2 regions of the Colwellia sp. 20A7 genome follow, and region 2 is predicted to be linked to the other one. Evidence: predicted binding sites of a transcription regulator. Region 2 holds the regulator's gene; the other holds the start of a gene.
The links. The regulator sigma-54, encoded in region 2, starts transcription at its own class of promoters, with help from an activator protein. The targets are predictions, from matches to a motif close to GTTGGCACGNNNNTNGNNT.
Positions count from the first base shown of each region.

Region 1 (7,821 bases), 120 kb from region 2:
ATTCCTTGAGGATTTTCAGTGCCATCAACAAAGCCAGTTAAGTCTCGACCATCTAAGAAACGAAAAGCTTGAACTTGCTCAACCAATTCAACACTATCAGCAAGTAACTGACATACCTTAGAGCAAACGATATGATTAACATCAGAACGATCACTACGGATTTCTATATAAATATCGACATTATTACTAGGCGCAATTCTGTCGTCATTGTCCATTGAAGGAAATGCTTTTAGCAATGAAGGGCGTGCTTGCGGGTAGAATTCATCCCAATAGTTAGCTCCTATAGCAATAACACCCGTTAAATTAGCTTCTGAAAATTGATCTGCATAATCATCAAATAATTCAGGTAGACGAGACAAAGCAGTCCGAATAAATGCATTTTTATCATCTAACACATTAAAAAGTAAATAACTGCCATGTAAGTTTGGCTCTGCACAAACACCAAATTGTTCTCTAGCCATTTGAAATCCCAATAGTAATGGTCTGTTTTATTATAAGAGTATATACCCAAACCCCTTCAACATGCGAGCGTCAAGGTACTTGTAAAAATTATAAATAAGGTACACTTTTATCCCACTGACTCAAATGAGCTGATATTAATTTATATCGGTATGAGACGCTTGTAGAGCAAGGTTTATTTCATCAATTAAACAATGAGTTAAATCGTCAACAATCTCTATTTTTTGTTGTTTAATAGCTCGTTCTAGTTCCATAGCACTTTGTGATATTTCTACAAAGCCAAACATTTGAGCCGCGCCTGAAATTTTATGAGCCGACTGAGCCAACGCTTTATATTCATGTTGCTGGTTGTAATCTAACAATTCTTGCTTATCTTGCGGTAAATGATTAATAAATGACGCTGTAATATCCGATATATCTATGTCATCCAGCTTTTTCTCAAGCAATGCTTTGGCTTCAAAACTACCGGATTCAATGTTATCTTCTTCAATATTACCGTCTTCAAAATTGTCTTTTTCAATACTAGCTTTCTCGGGATAATGCTGAGCAATCGTAGCGATAAAAATATCACGCTCAATAGGCTTTTTAAGATGTCCTGCAAAACCTAATGCTAAGTACTGCGCGATTTCATGTGCCATAGCATTAGCAGTTAATGCATAAATAGGACGATCACAGCCCTTTGCACGTAATGCTTCTAATGCCTGTATGCCATCCATTCTAGGCATTTGAATATCTAATAAGGTTATTATTGGCTTGTACTCAAGGCATAACTCTACCGCTTCTATACCATTAGATGCTTCGAGTACTTCCAGACCTAAATTACTGAGTAAACGGGCAATTAAACGTCGATTATCGTCATAGTCATCAGCCAGCAATATTTTACCCGTATACTTCTTTTTATTCACACCAACAATAGCTGTTTGATCATTATTTTCAACACTATCTGAGGCTGAATATACCTCTCCAAAAGGTAATTTAAAGACGAAAGTACTGCCGTGATTTAATTGGCTAGTCACCGTTATTTTTCCTGACATAACTTTTGCTAACTGGTCCGACAGAAATAACCCTAAGCCTGATCCAGAAAATCGTCGGCTAATACTATTATCACCCTGAGTGAATATATTGAACATTTTCGCCATTTGCTTTTTATTCATTCCTATTCCTGTATCAGTAACAGTAAAGAGTAATGTTTTATCTATTATGGCAATATCTAATGAAACCCAGCCTTCTTTGGTAAATTTAATGGCATTTGAGCATAAATTTATCAAAATCTGTTTTAACCGTAAGCCGTCAATATCGATAATAAAAGGGCTAGGTAAATGGTGACTTACTGTAAATGATAAATTTTTACGTTGCGCCTGTTCAGTAAACATATCATTTAATTTATCTACAATGGTATGTAAATTTTGTCGTCTATTCTCTAATTCAAATTTATTCGCTTCTATTTTACTTAAGTCTAAAATATCATTAATTAATTGTAATAAATGCAAACTATTATTATGAATAACTTCAACTTCGTGTATCAAATTAGCATTATCAAAATCACCATGAATAATCGCCTCTGCTTGACCTAAAACAGCAGTAAGTGGTGTTCTAATTTCATGACTCATATTAGCTAAAAACTGACTTTTAACCATACTGGCATCTTGCAGTTCCTTTGTTAGAAACTCTAACGCTTCAGTACGCTGTTTAACTCTATTTTCTAATTTTTTGGTTAGTCTTCTTTCTAAATAACGTCTATATATCAAAAATAATACCGTTAATAGAAAAGCAATAATCAGCACAATAAATACACGTTGCTGGTCTGCCTTAGTGGATTCTAACTCCTGGAGTTTTTTGCTTTGTTGTAAACTTTTTACCTGCTGACTAAGCTGGACTGATTCGAATTGTGCTATTTGCTCATTAAGTGTTTCATTTGATAACTTTAAGCGCTCTTTTTGGTAAGCCAATTGAGCCATCAATGATTTTGCTGTTTCTCCACGTGCAGCATAAAGCAGCGCACTTAACCATAAATTTCCATTAACTAGGCGTTGGAACCCCATTTTTTTTGCTACTGAATTGGATAGGTTTAAATAAACCTGAGAACGTTCAATATCACCTTGATAGAAAGAAATTTTAGCTAAGGTATGTAAACTACCTCCATAAGTCATTTGATGACCTATTTTTTTACTCAATTCGACGCCAAGATTAGCATACTCAGATGCTTTTTCTAGATTAGATAACTCATAATTTATTTCGGCTAGATTATGAAACTGTGAGGCAGCATCGATGTGGTAATCATTATCCCTAAAATAATCTAATGCTTTCATCACATAGCTCTCAGCTTTCTCATATTGACCTGATTGCTTATAGGAAACACCGATCCCAGCCGAAGCTTTAGCTATGCCATGCTCGTCTTTTAAAGCCTCTCTTTTAGCGATAACCTCTTCAAACATACTAATTGCTATATCGTAACGGCGAAGACTTAAATAAAGTACAGCGAGATTATATCGAACATCTATTCTATCAACTTCGTCACCATAATATTGATACAACTCATCGGCTTCTTTATAAGCTTTTAATGCGGCAAGAGAATCACCTTTAGATGTTTGCACTAATGCAATATTATTCAATAAATGTGCTTGTTTAATCGCTTGTTCTGCAGAAAAAATCTGCTGTTGAAAATAATTTAACGCCGCTTCATAGGCAACTAAAGACTTTGTGTATTCGCCTTGAAAGTAGAAAATTATTCCCATTAATTTATCAACCTCGGCTTGTAGCTGTGACAAGGTATTTTTATCAAGTAGTGCTTTCGCTTGTTGAATAATTTCTAACGATTTCTGTAAATTGCTTAAGGTGAAATAGGCATGGCTTTGCTGTAAAAGTATTGTAATACGCTGGGTTTTATTCAGTTCCTCACTTTCAAGTAATTGACTGAGTCTCACTACTGCAATAGCTTTATTTGTTTGCTTTACAATCTCTTCTAATTCGCTGTCTATATTTTGAGCCTGAACATTTAATTCAATGGTAAATATTAATATAAATAGCAACAACATGCGCCACATAGTAAGCCTTGAGGAAATAAATGATAAAATAAGAGAGTACCTTGCTCAGTTATAGCACTAATAATTCTTGAATGTAACTATTTAGTAATGAGTACAAGCATGATTGAATAATTATACAACTACGATTATGATGCAGCAATGTTTCTTATATAGGCTGTAACCATGTTTAAAAAATTTATTTATACCACACTGTTATTCGTTAGTTTTACAACAATCGTTGATGCGACAATTGTTGAGTTTCAAACCTCACAAGGCAACTTTCAAGTTAATTTATTCGATAGCAGTACGCCTGCAACTGTTGATAACTTTCTTCAGTATATTGATGAGCAACATTATACTAATTCGGTAGTGCACCGTGTTTCATCTAACTTTGTTGTACAAGGCGGTGGATTTACATTCGAAGGTAATTTTCCGCTAACACGTATAGAAACAAATCCAGCAGTGATTAACGAACCGATTTATTCTAATGTTAGAGGCACTATTGCCATGGCTAAGCTTGGCGGGGATCCTGACAGTGCAACAGATCAATGGTTTTTTAATTTAGCGGATAACGCTAGCAACCTAGACTTGCAAAATAGCGGCTTTACTGTTTTTGGCCAAGTCATTGGTGATGGTATGACTACAATTGATAAAATAGCTCAACTTACCTTATGTAATTCAGCAAATTTAGAAGGCATACCAATGGTTATTGCTGATGATCAACAATGTAGTGACCTAGCAACACCAGGCTTAGAGAATTTTGTAATTGTTGAGCAAATTGTTATTGTAGACTCAGCTGAAGTAACTGATGCTGATTTATCTCCCGTGAAGAACACACTCATTACTACCCCTGATAATGATAGCAGCGGTGGCGGCACTTTTGCTTGGTTTTTAATACTGGGTTTAGTTCCTCTATTAATAAGAAGATATTCATAGAAAATTAAACTTATAAAAAGACAAAAAAAAGCAGCGATATCGCTGCTTTTTTATTAGTAATAATATTCAGTTATTACTTTCAAATATACCAATCTTAGCATGCTAACCTCAGTATATAACTTTTAGTATTAACCTCGAGTGAATTCTGGGTAAGCTTCCATACCACATTCAGCTTGGTCAACACCTTCATATTCTTCTTCTTCAGTTACACGAAGTCCAATAATTTTCTTCAATGCAAACCAAACAACAAAGCTAGTCGCAAATACCCAAACAAAGATAGTTGCTGCACCAATTAACTGACCACTAAAGCTAGAACCTGAATTAGTAATTGGAACAATCATTAGGCCAAAGAAACCTACAACACCATGAACCGAGATAGCACCTACTGGATCATCAATCTTAACTTTATCTAAAGCAATAACTGAAAGAACGACAATAATACCGCCAATTGCGCCAAATATTGTTGCTTGTAATGGTGTTGGTGTTGAAGGTTCAGCTGTAATTGCTACAAGACCGGCTAACGCACCATTAAGTGTCATTGTTAAATCAGCTTTCTTAAATAAGATTTTAGCGAAGATTAGTGCTGCAACTGCACCTGCTGCTGCCGCGGCATTAGTATTTAAAAACACCAAAGCTACAGAGTTAGCGCTGTTAATATCAGCAAGTTTTAATACAGAACCACCGTTAAAACCAAACCACCCCATCCATAAAATGAATGTACCTAAGGTAGCCATAGGTAAGTTAGCGCCTGGAATTGCGTTAATTTTACCGTCTTTAGTGTATTTACCTTTACGAGCACCTAATAACAATACACCAGCTAATGCAGCTGAAGCACCAGCCATATGTACAATACCAGAGCCTGCGAAATCAGAAAAACCAAGGTCACCTAAAGTGTATAAACCAAATACGGCATCACCATTCCAAGTCCAGCTACCTTCCATTGGGTAGATAAAACCTGTTAATACAACAGTAAATGCTAAAAATGCCCATAATTTCATACGCTCAGCAACAGCACCTGAAACAATCGACATAGCCGTTGCAACAAATACTACTTGGAAGAAAAAGTCAGCTGCGTTTGAATAAACTGCACCGCCATCAAATCCTGCTTCGGCTGACTCAGCTAATACAGTACCAACTAAAGCGTCTGCATCAGCAGCACCGTCAAGGCCAATACCATTTAAGAATACACCGCCGCCGTACATAATATCGTAACCCACAACAAGATACATAATACAAGCAATAGCATAGAGTGCCACGTTTTTAGTTAAAATTTCAGTTGTGTTTTTAGCTCTCACTAAACCTGCTTCTAACATTGAAAAGCCAGCAGCCATCCACATTACTAAGGCACCACAAACTAAGAAATAGAATGTATCCATAGCATATTGAAGTTGAAAAATATTTTGTTCCATAATTGATCCTATAATAATTTTTGTAACAGTAATTGGTCAGGTATAAGCTGCAAGATTAAATTTGAATGAAGAGCACAAAACTGAAGTCTTTAAAATCTGTTAATGCCTATTCAGTACCTAGCCCTACAGCAAGATGAATACAGATTAAATAGCCTCTGAATCTTGCTCACCTGTACGAATACGAATGGCTTGTTCAAGGTTATAGACAAATATTTTGCCATCGCCAATTTTACCTGTGTACGCAGCTTTACTAATGGCTTCAACTAAACGTTCAACTATGTCGTCATTAACAGCAATTTCAAGTTTAACTTTTGGCAAAAAATCTACTTGATATTCTGCACCACGATACAATTCTGTATGTCCTTTCTGACGACCAAAACCTTTAACTTCACTAACAGTTATCCCTTCAACACCAATTTCAGAGATGGCTTCACGAACATCATCGAGTTTGAACGGTTTAATTATTGCGTTAACTATTTTCACTGTAGACCTCTTGTTTTTTTAATTTTAGTTAATATTGAACTATATAATTCAATTCATGTGCCATAAAATTTAAAACAACAATATCAACAGTTTGTGTTTTTGTTACACTTTAAAAAGTAAATCGTTGCACCAAAATAGCACAACGGTTATCTGCGGAGATTATATTTGGTGCAAAAAATAAGAAGAGAAGTATTAATGAGTTACCTTAACTGCCAAATACTTAATTGAGGACGTTTTAAAATAAAATTACGTTGATTAGTTTGAATAACACGCGTTAGTTCCTGTTGCTCGATCAAATTAAAATGAGTTGCTAACAGTTCTGACAAACCGTCAAAACCAGTAACATTTTCACCATTAACCTTTAAGCCACCTAACCAGTTGTTTTTTGCTGTGTATTGCTCATCAAAGTCATAATCGGAGACAATAACAAGCAAGCCTTTACTTTGTAAACGTTGATGGACTGTTTGTAAAAATTCGCGAGGATTATAGCTACTCTCAAGTACATGCTGAGCTAAAATAACATCATAGTTATTAAAAACGTTTTTGAGGTTACCCGCATCTCCTTGACTAAAATGTATATTACCATTGTAAGGTAAACCTAATGTTTTTAAGCTAAATTCGTAATAATCAACTATATCGCCTTCATTTTCTAGGCAATAACGAACGGCACCTCCCTGTTGTAAACTAACACCATGACGTATATAGCGCGCTGAAAAATCCACACCATCTACCTGATTAAAATGCTGCGCTAGAATAAAACTACTTCTGCCAACACTACAGCCTAAATCCAAACATTTATTGGCTGTTATATTATGCTTTTCAATAAACCCTAGAATATTATCAGATATTTGCTCGCTATAATTCTTAATAGGCACATTAAAAACGTCGTTAATAGATGATTCAGCTTTAGCCGAATACTGAGCATGGAGCTGCTGACAAATATCAACATCGGTTTCATAATGGTTAGCATCAAGATTAGGTAGTTTTTCATTATTGCTTTGCACATAACGAAACCCAGCATGTTGAAAAAAATGTCGTCTAAACGCATAACGAGAATGTTTTTGAGCCTCATTTCCTGTAGAAATCCAAGAACCACCTTTAATTAAATTATGTTTACCATCAAAGGTCGGTGTAGAAAAATCATCATATAATGGGTGAACCTCAAAACCTTCAAAGCCATCAATAGTTGATTCCGTCCATTGCCAAACATTACCAACAACATCAAAGACGCCATCATGCTCGAACTCATCTATAGGACAAGAAGATGCATAATGCTCACGGTTTAAATTTCCCGGTGCTTGCTCCCAAGAAGCTAAATCACCATCGACTTTATCACGTAAACATAACCATTCAGCCTCAGTCAGTAAGCGTGTATATTGGTTTTTAGTATCTGAAGCTTGGCTGTTCTTCCACTGACAAAAAGCCTTGGCTTCTAAATAATTCACTTCTACCGGCCAATTTAAGGGTAACGGAATTTCATTCAATAAGTTACGTTGCCAGTAAGATTTAGC
Region 1 is NZ_CP047130.1:408,622-416,442, reverse strand. Features, by position in the region: gene GQS55_RS01765 (Dyp-type peroxidase) at 1-461, opposite strand, end outside; gene GQS55_RS01760 (ATP-binding protein) at 597-3,503, opposite strand; gene GQS55_RS01755 (peptidylprolyl isomerase) at 3,666-4,418, shown strand; gene GQS55_RS01750 (ammonium transporter) at 4,547-5,827, opposite strand; gene glnK (P-II family nitrogen regulator) at 5,972-6,310, opposite strand; gene ovoA (5-histidylcysteine sulfoxide synthase) at 6,511-7,821, opposite strand, start outside.
Region 1: a site for sigma-54 is predicted at 6,357-6,375, ahead of glnK (P-II family nitrogen regulator). Genes of this name have one in related genera too.

Region 2 (7,821 bases):
ATTAATTCATCTCTTAAATTTTCTAAACGAACAAACTTAGCTGTTGCTTGTTGATGCTTATTTGCCATAACGTCAATGGCTTGATGAATAGGTTCAAGATCCGTTTCAAGTAATATTTTTGCAATATGTCGAATATGACGGCGAAGTGCTTCATGTTTGTTTCTAATTTTATCAGCAACGACCATTGCATCTTTTAAGTCGTCACTAAGTGGAATTAGGCTACGTTGATGTTTCGACATCTCCACCAAAGACTGAGCGAAATCTTGCAATCTATGCATTTCTCTCTTTATTTCTGTTTTACTTTTTAATTCTTCGTCCATTTCTGGTGTTAAGTCGTCGATATCGTTGGCTGACTGGGGCATAATGGTTACTAATGTAATTTATATAAATATTGCCTTTATTATAGCCTGATTTTAAATGCGCAAAAACTAATAAAGTAATATTTTAAATCTAAACCTTAGCTTAAATCTTAATTTAAACTCAAAACGCAGCAAATAAGTAGATAAAAACATTATGACGAAAGTAAATCAACCTATGGATCCATTAATTGAACAACTTGGCCAAGTAAAAAAACGAGTGGCTAAAGTTCTTGAACTTGCTAAATCTTTAGGCGCTGATGGTGCTGAAGTAGCTATGAGTCGTCAACAAGGGTTAAGTGTTGGTACACGTCTTGGTGAAGTTGAAAATGTAGAGTTTACTAATGACGGTGCTTTAGGCATAACTGTTTATCAACAAGGCCGTAAGGGGAGCGCATCAACGGCTGATTTATCAGAAAAGGCACTGACTCAAGCAGTTGAAGCTGCTGTTAATATTGCTAAATATACGTCTGTTGATGATTGCTCGGGTTTAGCCGATAAAGAATTGCTTGCAATGAAGCCACTGGACTTAGATTTATATTACCCTAAAGACCTAAGCACTGAACAAGCGATAGAAATAGCTAAGGAGTGTGAACGTAGTGCCTTAGATAGTGATAAACGCATAACAAATTCAGATGGTGCTAATCTAGATTGTTTTTCGGGTTTTAAAGTTTATGGCAATAGTCATGGTCAGTTGGTTGCTTACCCTAGTTCAAGACATAGCATAAGCTGTGTTGTGATTGCAGGTAGCGGTGATGACATGCAGCGTGATTATGCCTACGATGTTAATCGTGACTTTTCACTATTAGATAGCGGTGTAGATATTGGCGCAAAAGCGGCGAGCGAAGTTATATCACGCTTAAATCCACAAAAGTTATCTACTATGAAAGTTCCGGTGTTGTTTCGTTCTGATATCGCCAATACAGTTTGGGGACATTTTATTGCTGCAATTAGCGGCGGTAACTTATACCGTAAATCATCATTTTTGATGGATGCTATAGGCAAGGATGTTTTTCCTAATTTTTTATCCATTTATGAACGTCCTCATATTGCTAAAGCATTGGCTAGTAGCGCATTCGACAGTGAAGGTGTATTGACTCAAGACCGAGATATAATTACCAATGGTGAACTGCAAACATACCTTTTAACAAGTTACTCCGCACGTAAGCTAGGCTTAACGACTACCGGACATGCTGGCGGAATTCATAACTGGTTAGTAAAAGATAAAAATATAGCCTCAAAAGGCAGTAAAGCTGCAGATTTTGATGCTATGTTAAAAACGTTAGGCACAGGTTTATTAGTGACTGAGTTGATGGGACAAGGGGTAAACGTTGTTAATGGCGATTATTCTCGCGGAGCCGCAGGTTTTTGGGTAGAGAATGGTGTTATCGCTTATCCGGTAAGTGAAATTACTATTGCAGGTAACTTAGATAAAATGTTTAAAGGCATTGTTGCCGTTGGCTCTGATCTTGATAGACACGGTAGTATTAGTACTGGTTCAATATTAATTGATGAGATGCAAGTAGCTGGTCAATAACCTATAGATTGAGCTTTAAGCAGTAAGAGCCGAGTGTATTATGTTCTTACTGCTTATGATTATTACAACCAAAGTAAAAGGTTATGTCAAAAGTAGTGTAGCGGTACCTAAAAAGGCAAAAATACCAACAACATCAGTGACTGTGGTAATAATAACGCTGCCAGCAAGCGCAGGATCAATATTAAAACGCTTAAGTAATAATGGAATAGCAACACCGGCTAAACCTGCAGCGGTCATATTCATCAACATAGCGAAAGCTATTACGACTCCTAGCATTAAATCCTGTTTCCAAATAGCGACAACTGAAGCAATCAACAAAGCCCAAATTATGCCATTGAGGAAGCCGATAGCGACTTCTTTATGTAAGAGCGCGCGAGCATTGCTATTACCTACATGGCCCAATGCCATACCACGTATAACTAAGGTTAACGTTTGATTACCAGCAACGCCACCCATACTCGGCACTAACGAATTAAGTACTGCTAATATTGCTAACTGCTGAAATAGACCTTCAAACATACTAGTGACAGCTACTGCAAATAAGGCGGTAATTAAATTCACCCCTAGCCATAAAGAGCGTTGTTTTGTACTTTTTAATACTGGAGCAAATGTATCTGCTTCATCGTCTAAACCAGCCATGCTCATCATGGAATGTTCTGCATCTTCACGAATTATATCAATAACATCATCAATAGTGATACGACCGAGTAAATGGCCTTTTTTATCAATAACAGGAGCAGAAAACCAGTCATGCTTTTCAAATAATTGTGCAACATCATGCTCACTCATATTCGCTTGTACAGCTTGTATTTCCTCATCAATCAGCTTTGAAATTATAACTTCAGGGTTGGCGGTTATAATGGAGGCTAATGATACCGCGCCAATAAAGTGGTTACTTCTATCGACAACATAAAATGAATCTGTTGCTTCAGGTAGCTGACCTTTTAGGCGTAAGTAGCGTAGCACTACATCAACACTCACTTCAGGCTGTAACGTAATGGTATCAGTGTTCATGATACCGCCAGCGGTCTCTTTGTCATAAGATAAGGCGGTCTCGACGCGTGCTCTATCTTGTGAGTCCATAGAATCAAGAACTTTTCTATAAACTGTATCTGGTAGGGTACGTAATACTTCGGCTAAATCATCAACATCCATGCCTTCCGCAACAGCAGCCAATTTTTCAGGCCGCATGCTTTGTAAAATACCTTTTCGTACTTCTTCATTTAGTTCTTCAAGTACTTCACCATGGTGCTCAGCATCGATAAGTTGCCATAACACGGCTCTACTTTTAGCAGGAGATGACTCAAGGAATAGCGCTAGATCATAAGCAGACATGTCTTGTAATAATTTTCTTACATAGACAAACATACCGCTATCAAGTGCTTCATTGATTTGGTGTAGTCTTTCTTGAATGTATTCTTGTTCTATTAGGTCAGGCATAGATATCTTACTTGAACGTAGGGAATGATAAATACCAACGCTATTAAACACTTGAGAAGGGGTGTTTAATAGACTTAATATTTTTGATTGTGGCTAAGTTTATCGTAACTTAGTGCTTCTTTCAGCTTTTTTACTTATTTAACCTGAATTTGGTTTAAGATATTCTTAATTAATTGAGATTATTAAAATATTACTTTTGCTATACTCTAGCTTGATAGTGCTTCTACTTTAGAGCAGAAAGAAGTAAGGAAAATTTCGGGTCAATAGCTAGTCTATTACAAATAAATTTAATTATGAAGTCAGGAAAAACAGCTATTTGAGGAGCATTTATTAAGTCGAGTTCAGGTTATTTATTCATCTTCATCAAACTTATCTTCAATAAGCTGACTTATTGCTTCTAATGCTGCTGGTGCATCGGTTCCTTGTGCAGTGACTGTTACTCTTTTTCCTTGTCCACCAGCTAATAGCATAATGGCCATTATACTATTAGCGTCTGCTTCTTTTTCTTCAAGTGATAGCGTTATTTGGGCTGAAAACTTTTGGCACAGTACTGCTAATTTACTTGCAGCCCTCGCATGTAAGCCAAGCTTGTTAATTATAGTTAACTCTTTACTTAGAGTGAGATCGTCATTGTTATGCTTTTGAATAGACATAATAAGCTTTACTCTTTGGTTTTTTTAATGTCTCTGTGGTGAGTTTGTACATTTTTTTGTTCTTTACTAAAGTTTTTTGCTAGTAAATCAGCAATATAAACAGAGCGATGTTTGCCACCAGTACAACCAATCGCAATCGTAACATAACTACGATTATTACGTTCTAGATGCGGGAGCCAAGTCATCATAAAACTATTAATTTGCCAAATAAACTTTGTCACAATAGGTTGGCTAGAAAGAAAGTCTTTGACTGGTTGCTCTAAACCGGTAAAGGGCTTTAATTCTTTTTCCCAATGAGGATTAGGGAGAAAACGTGCATCGAAGACATAATCAGCATCAGTAGGAATGCCATGTTTAAAACCAAAAGATTCGACTACGAGTACCATATTTCCTGTTTTTTTCCCAAGAATTCGTTCTCGAACTAAGTCAGCTAATTGGTGTGGCGTTAATTGACTGGTATTAATATATAAATCTGCATTGGTAGAAATAGGCGCTAACAGCTTCTTCTCTAGTGATATTGCTTGGTCTAAAGGTATATTTTCTTTGATTAGTGGGTGTAAGCGTCTTGTTTCACTAAAGCGACGAATTAAATCATTATCGTCGGCATCTAAAAATAATGTTGTTACATCAACCGCATCGGGTAAATATTCAATGATTTCAACAATATCTTTAGGGTTATTAGGCAGATTACGAACATCTAAACTTACCGCGACATTATCATAATCATTAATTACAGTATGTGTTAATGCCGGGAGTAAATTAACAGGGATATTATCAACGCAATAATAACCTAAATCTTCTAATACCCTTAACGCAACCGATTTACCTGAGCCAGAACGGCCACTAACAATGATAAGCTTCATATTTTCAAGTTCCGCGTGAATAAGAGGGTTATTAAATTTGACTGTGCAGGAATGTATTCCAACTTATTTTTTAAGCCGTTTGTTGAATAAGATCAAACATTTCTTGTTGGTTTGTACATTTACGCACTTTTTTAGCTGTTTTACGATCACTAAATAACTTGGCGATACTCTGTAATGTTTCTAAATGCGCTTGTGTATTACCCTCTGGTACAAATAGACAAATGAATATATCAACAGGTCTATTGTCAATTGCGTCAAAATCGATGGCTTGTTCAGTAGTTAAAAATACAGCGATGGCTTTGTCTGTATTGTTTAGTCTGCCATGAGGGATAGCGATACCATTGCCAATACCCGTACTGCCCATTTTTTCTCGATTCATTAAGCTATCTAACAAATCGGTTGGGTTAGAGTCGATTAGTTCATTGGCGGCAAGTTGGCAAATTAGTTCAAGTAAACGTTTTTTACTCTGAACTGGAACTGCACATCGCGTGCAGTTCAGTGTTAATATATTTTGTAGTGTCATAATTATAATTGATAAAGCTAATGTTGTGTTATTTTGCCTTTGTATTTAAGTACTTGGCGATCTAATTTATCTACCAAAGTATCTATCGAAGTATACATATCAGCACTCGCTGCTGAAGCATGAATTTCACTGCCTTTTAAATGTATGGTTGCTTCAGCTTTCTGCTCTAACTTTTCAATTGTAAGTACAACGTGAACATTATTGATGTGATCAAAATGTCGCTCTAATTTAGCGAATTTTGTGTCAACACAATCACGTAATGATGAAGTTACTTCTACATGGTGGCCAGTAAGGTTAATTTGCATAAGTATATCCTTCTCTAGTTAAGTTCAGAAAATAAAGTCGCTGGTTATAGTAAACTCTTTCGTTGATTTGACGGTGGTATAGATAAAGACTCACGATACTTAGCTATAGTGCGCCTTGCAACGTTAATTCCTTGCTGTGCTAGTAAATCTGCCATTTTGCTATCACTAAGCGGTTTAGCTGGTGTTTCGGCTAAAATGAGTTTTTTAATTAATGAACGTATGGCTGTTGATGAACATTCACCACCATTTTCGGTACTAACATGGCTTGAAAAAAAGTATTTTAATTCAAAAATACCTCTTGGCGTATGCATGTATTTTTGTGTTGTCACTCTAGATATAGTTGATTCATGCATATCTACAGCTTCAGCGATGTCATTTAAAACCATAGGTCGCATAGCTTCTGCACCATGCTCTAAAAAGCCTTGTTGACGTTGTACAATGCAGTTAGATACTTTGAGTAATGTGTCATTACGCGATTCTAAACTTTTAATAAACCATTTAGCTTCTTGCAAGTTTGTTCGAATAAATTGGCCATCATTACTCGAAGACTTTGTCGTTTTTGTCATGGCTGCATATTGCTGATTAACTGATAACTTAGGAGCAGTATCAGGATTTAATTCCACAACCCAACGACCATTTTTCTTTTCTACTGAAACATCAGGGATAACATATTGATCATCACTTTTAACAACAACGTCACCAGGACGAGGGTTTAAACTTTGTATTAAACGCATCACTTCGCGTAATTGATCTTCCTTAAGGCGTGTTTTACGCATTAATTGACGATAGTCACGATTCCCGAGCAAGTCAATATGTTCACTGATAATTAATTTACTTTCTTTTAAGTAGGGGGTTTCAGGATCAAATTGATTTAATTGAATAATTAAACAATCAGCAATTGAGCGAGCGGCAACACCAACAGGGTCAAAGACATTAATACGTTTTAATACTGCTTCAACTTCATCAAGTTCAAGCCCTTCTATACCAACACTTTCTAAAATTTCATCACTTGATACCGTAAGGTAACCAGCTTCATCAACGGCTTCTATAATGGCGATAGCAACAGTGCGATCGGTTTCTGAAAAAGGTGTTAACTCCATTTGCCATAAAAGGTGGTCTTGTATTGAATCGATTGTTTCACCTTGATAAGTGTAATCTTCACTTGGGCTACTAATTGCACCTGTATTTGACGTGCCAGCACTGTAACTCTCTTCCCAAGTTGTATCAATATTCAGCTCTTCTGGAATGTCATTTTTTTCCATCGCCTCAGTAGTGCTTATCTCATCAATAGAGGCGGATGAATCTTCACTCCCATCACTAGTAGATTGTTCAGCAATTGTGGCTGAAAATGCTTCTTCAAGTGTATTTCCACTGTCCTCTGAATTGTTATCTGAGGCTTCTTGATCATTAATTTCAAGCAGGGGATTACTTTCAAGTACTTCTTGAATTTCTTGTTGAAGCTCTAACGTTGATAACTGCAAAAGCTTGATCGCTTGTTGCAGTTGTGGCGTCATGGTTAGTTGTTGTCCTATCCGGAGTTGCAGAGTTGGGCGCATCTACGTTGTCTTAATTCCTGTTATTATTATTTATAGTTACTCACTTAGCGTAAGTATAGTATAGGTATTTATTATATGTGTTAACTATAGCGTGAATTGCTCGCCTAGGTATACATCTCTTACCTTTTGATTAGCAAGAATTTGATTAGAATCGCCTTCTGCTATTATTTCGCCGTGACTAACAATGTAAGCATGTTCACATACATCAAGCGTTTCACGAACATTGTGATCAGTAATTAGAATACCAAGACCACGTTTTTTAAGATGAATAATTATTTTTTTAATGTCACCTACTGAAATGGGGTCTACACCTGCAAAAGGTTCATCAAGCAATATGAATTGTGGATCTGCAGCTAAAGCACGGGCGATTTCTACGCGTCTTCTCTCCCCACCGGACAAGCTCATGCCTAAATTGTCTTTAATATGGCTGATATTAAATTCCTCTAGCAGGTGCTCTAATTTCATTTGCCTTTCATTTTCATTAAGGCCTTTTCTAATTTGTAATATTGCCATAATATTTTCAGTAACGGTCAGTTTTCTAAAAATAGATGCTTCCTGAGGTAAATAGCCAATACCTCGACGTGCACG
Region 2 is NZ_CP047130.1:524,115-531,935, forward strand. Features, by position in the region: gene yjgA (ribosome biogenesis factor YjgA) at 1-362, opposite strand, end outside; gene pmbA (metalloprotease PmbA) at 514-1,893, shown strand; gene mgtE (magnesium transporter) at 1,975-3,333, opposite strand; gene GQS55_RS02245 (HPr family phosphocarrier protein) at 3,684-3,986, opposite strand; gene rapZ (RNase adapter RapZ) at 3,995-4,849, opposite strand; gene ptsN (PTS IIA-like nitrogen regulatory protein PtsN) at 4,920-5,372, opposite strand; gene hpf (ribosome hibernation promoting factor) at 5,390-5,677, opposite strand; gene GQS55_RS02265 (RNA polymerase factor sigma-54) at 5,722-7,233, opposite strand; gene lptB (LPS export ABC transporter ATP-binding protein) at 7,318-7,821, opposite strand, start outside.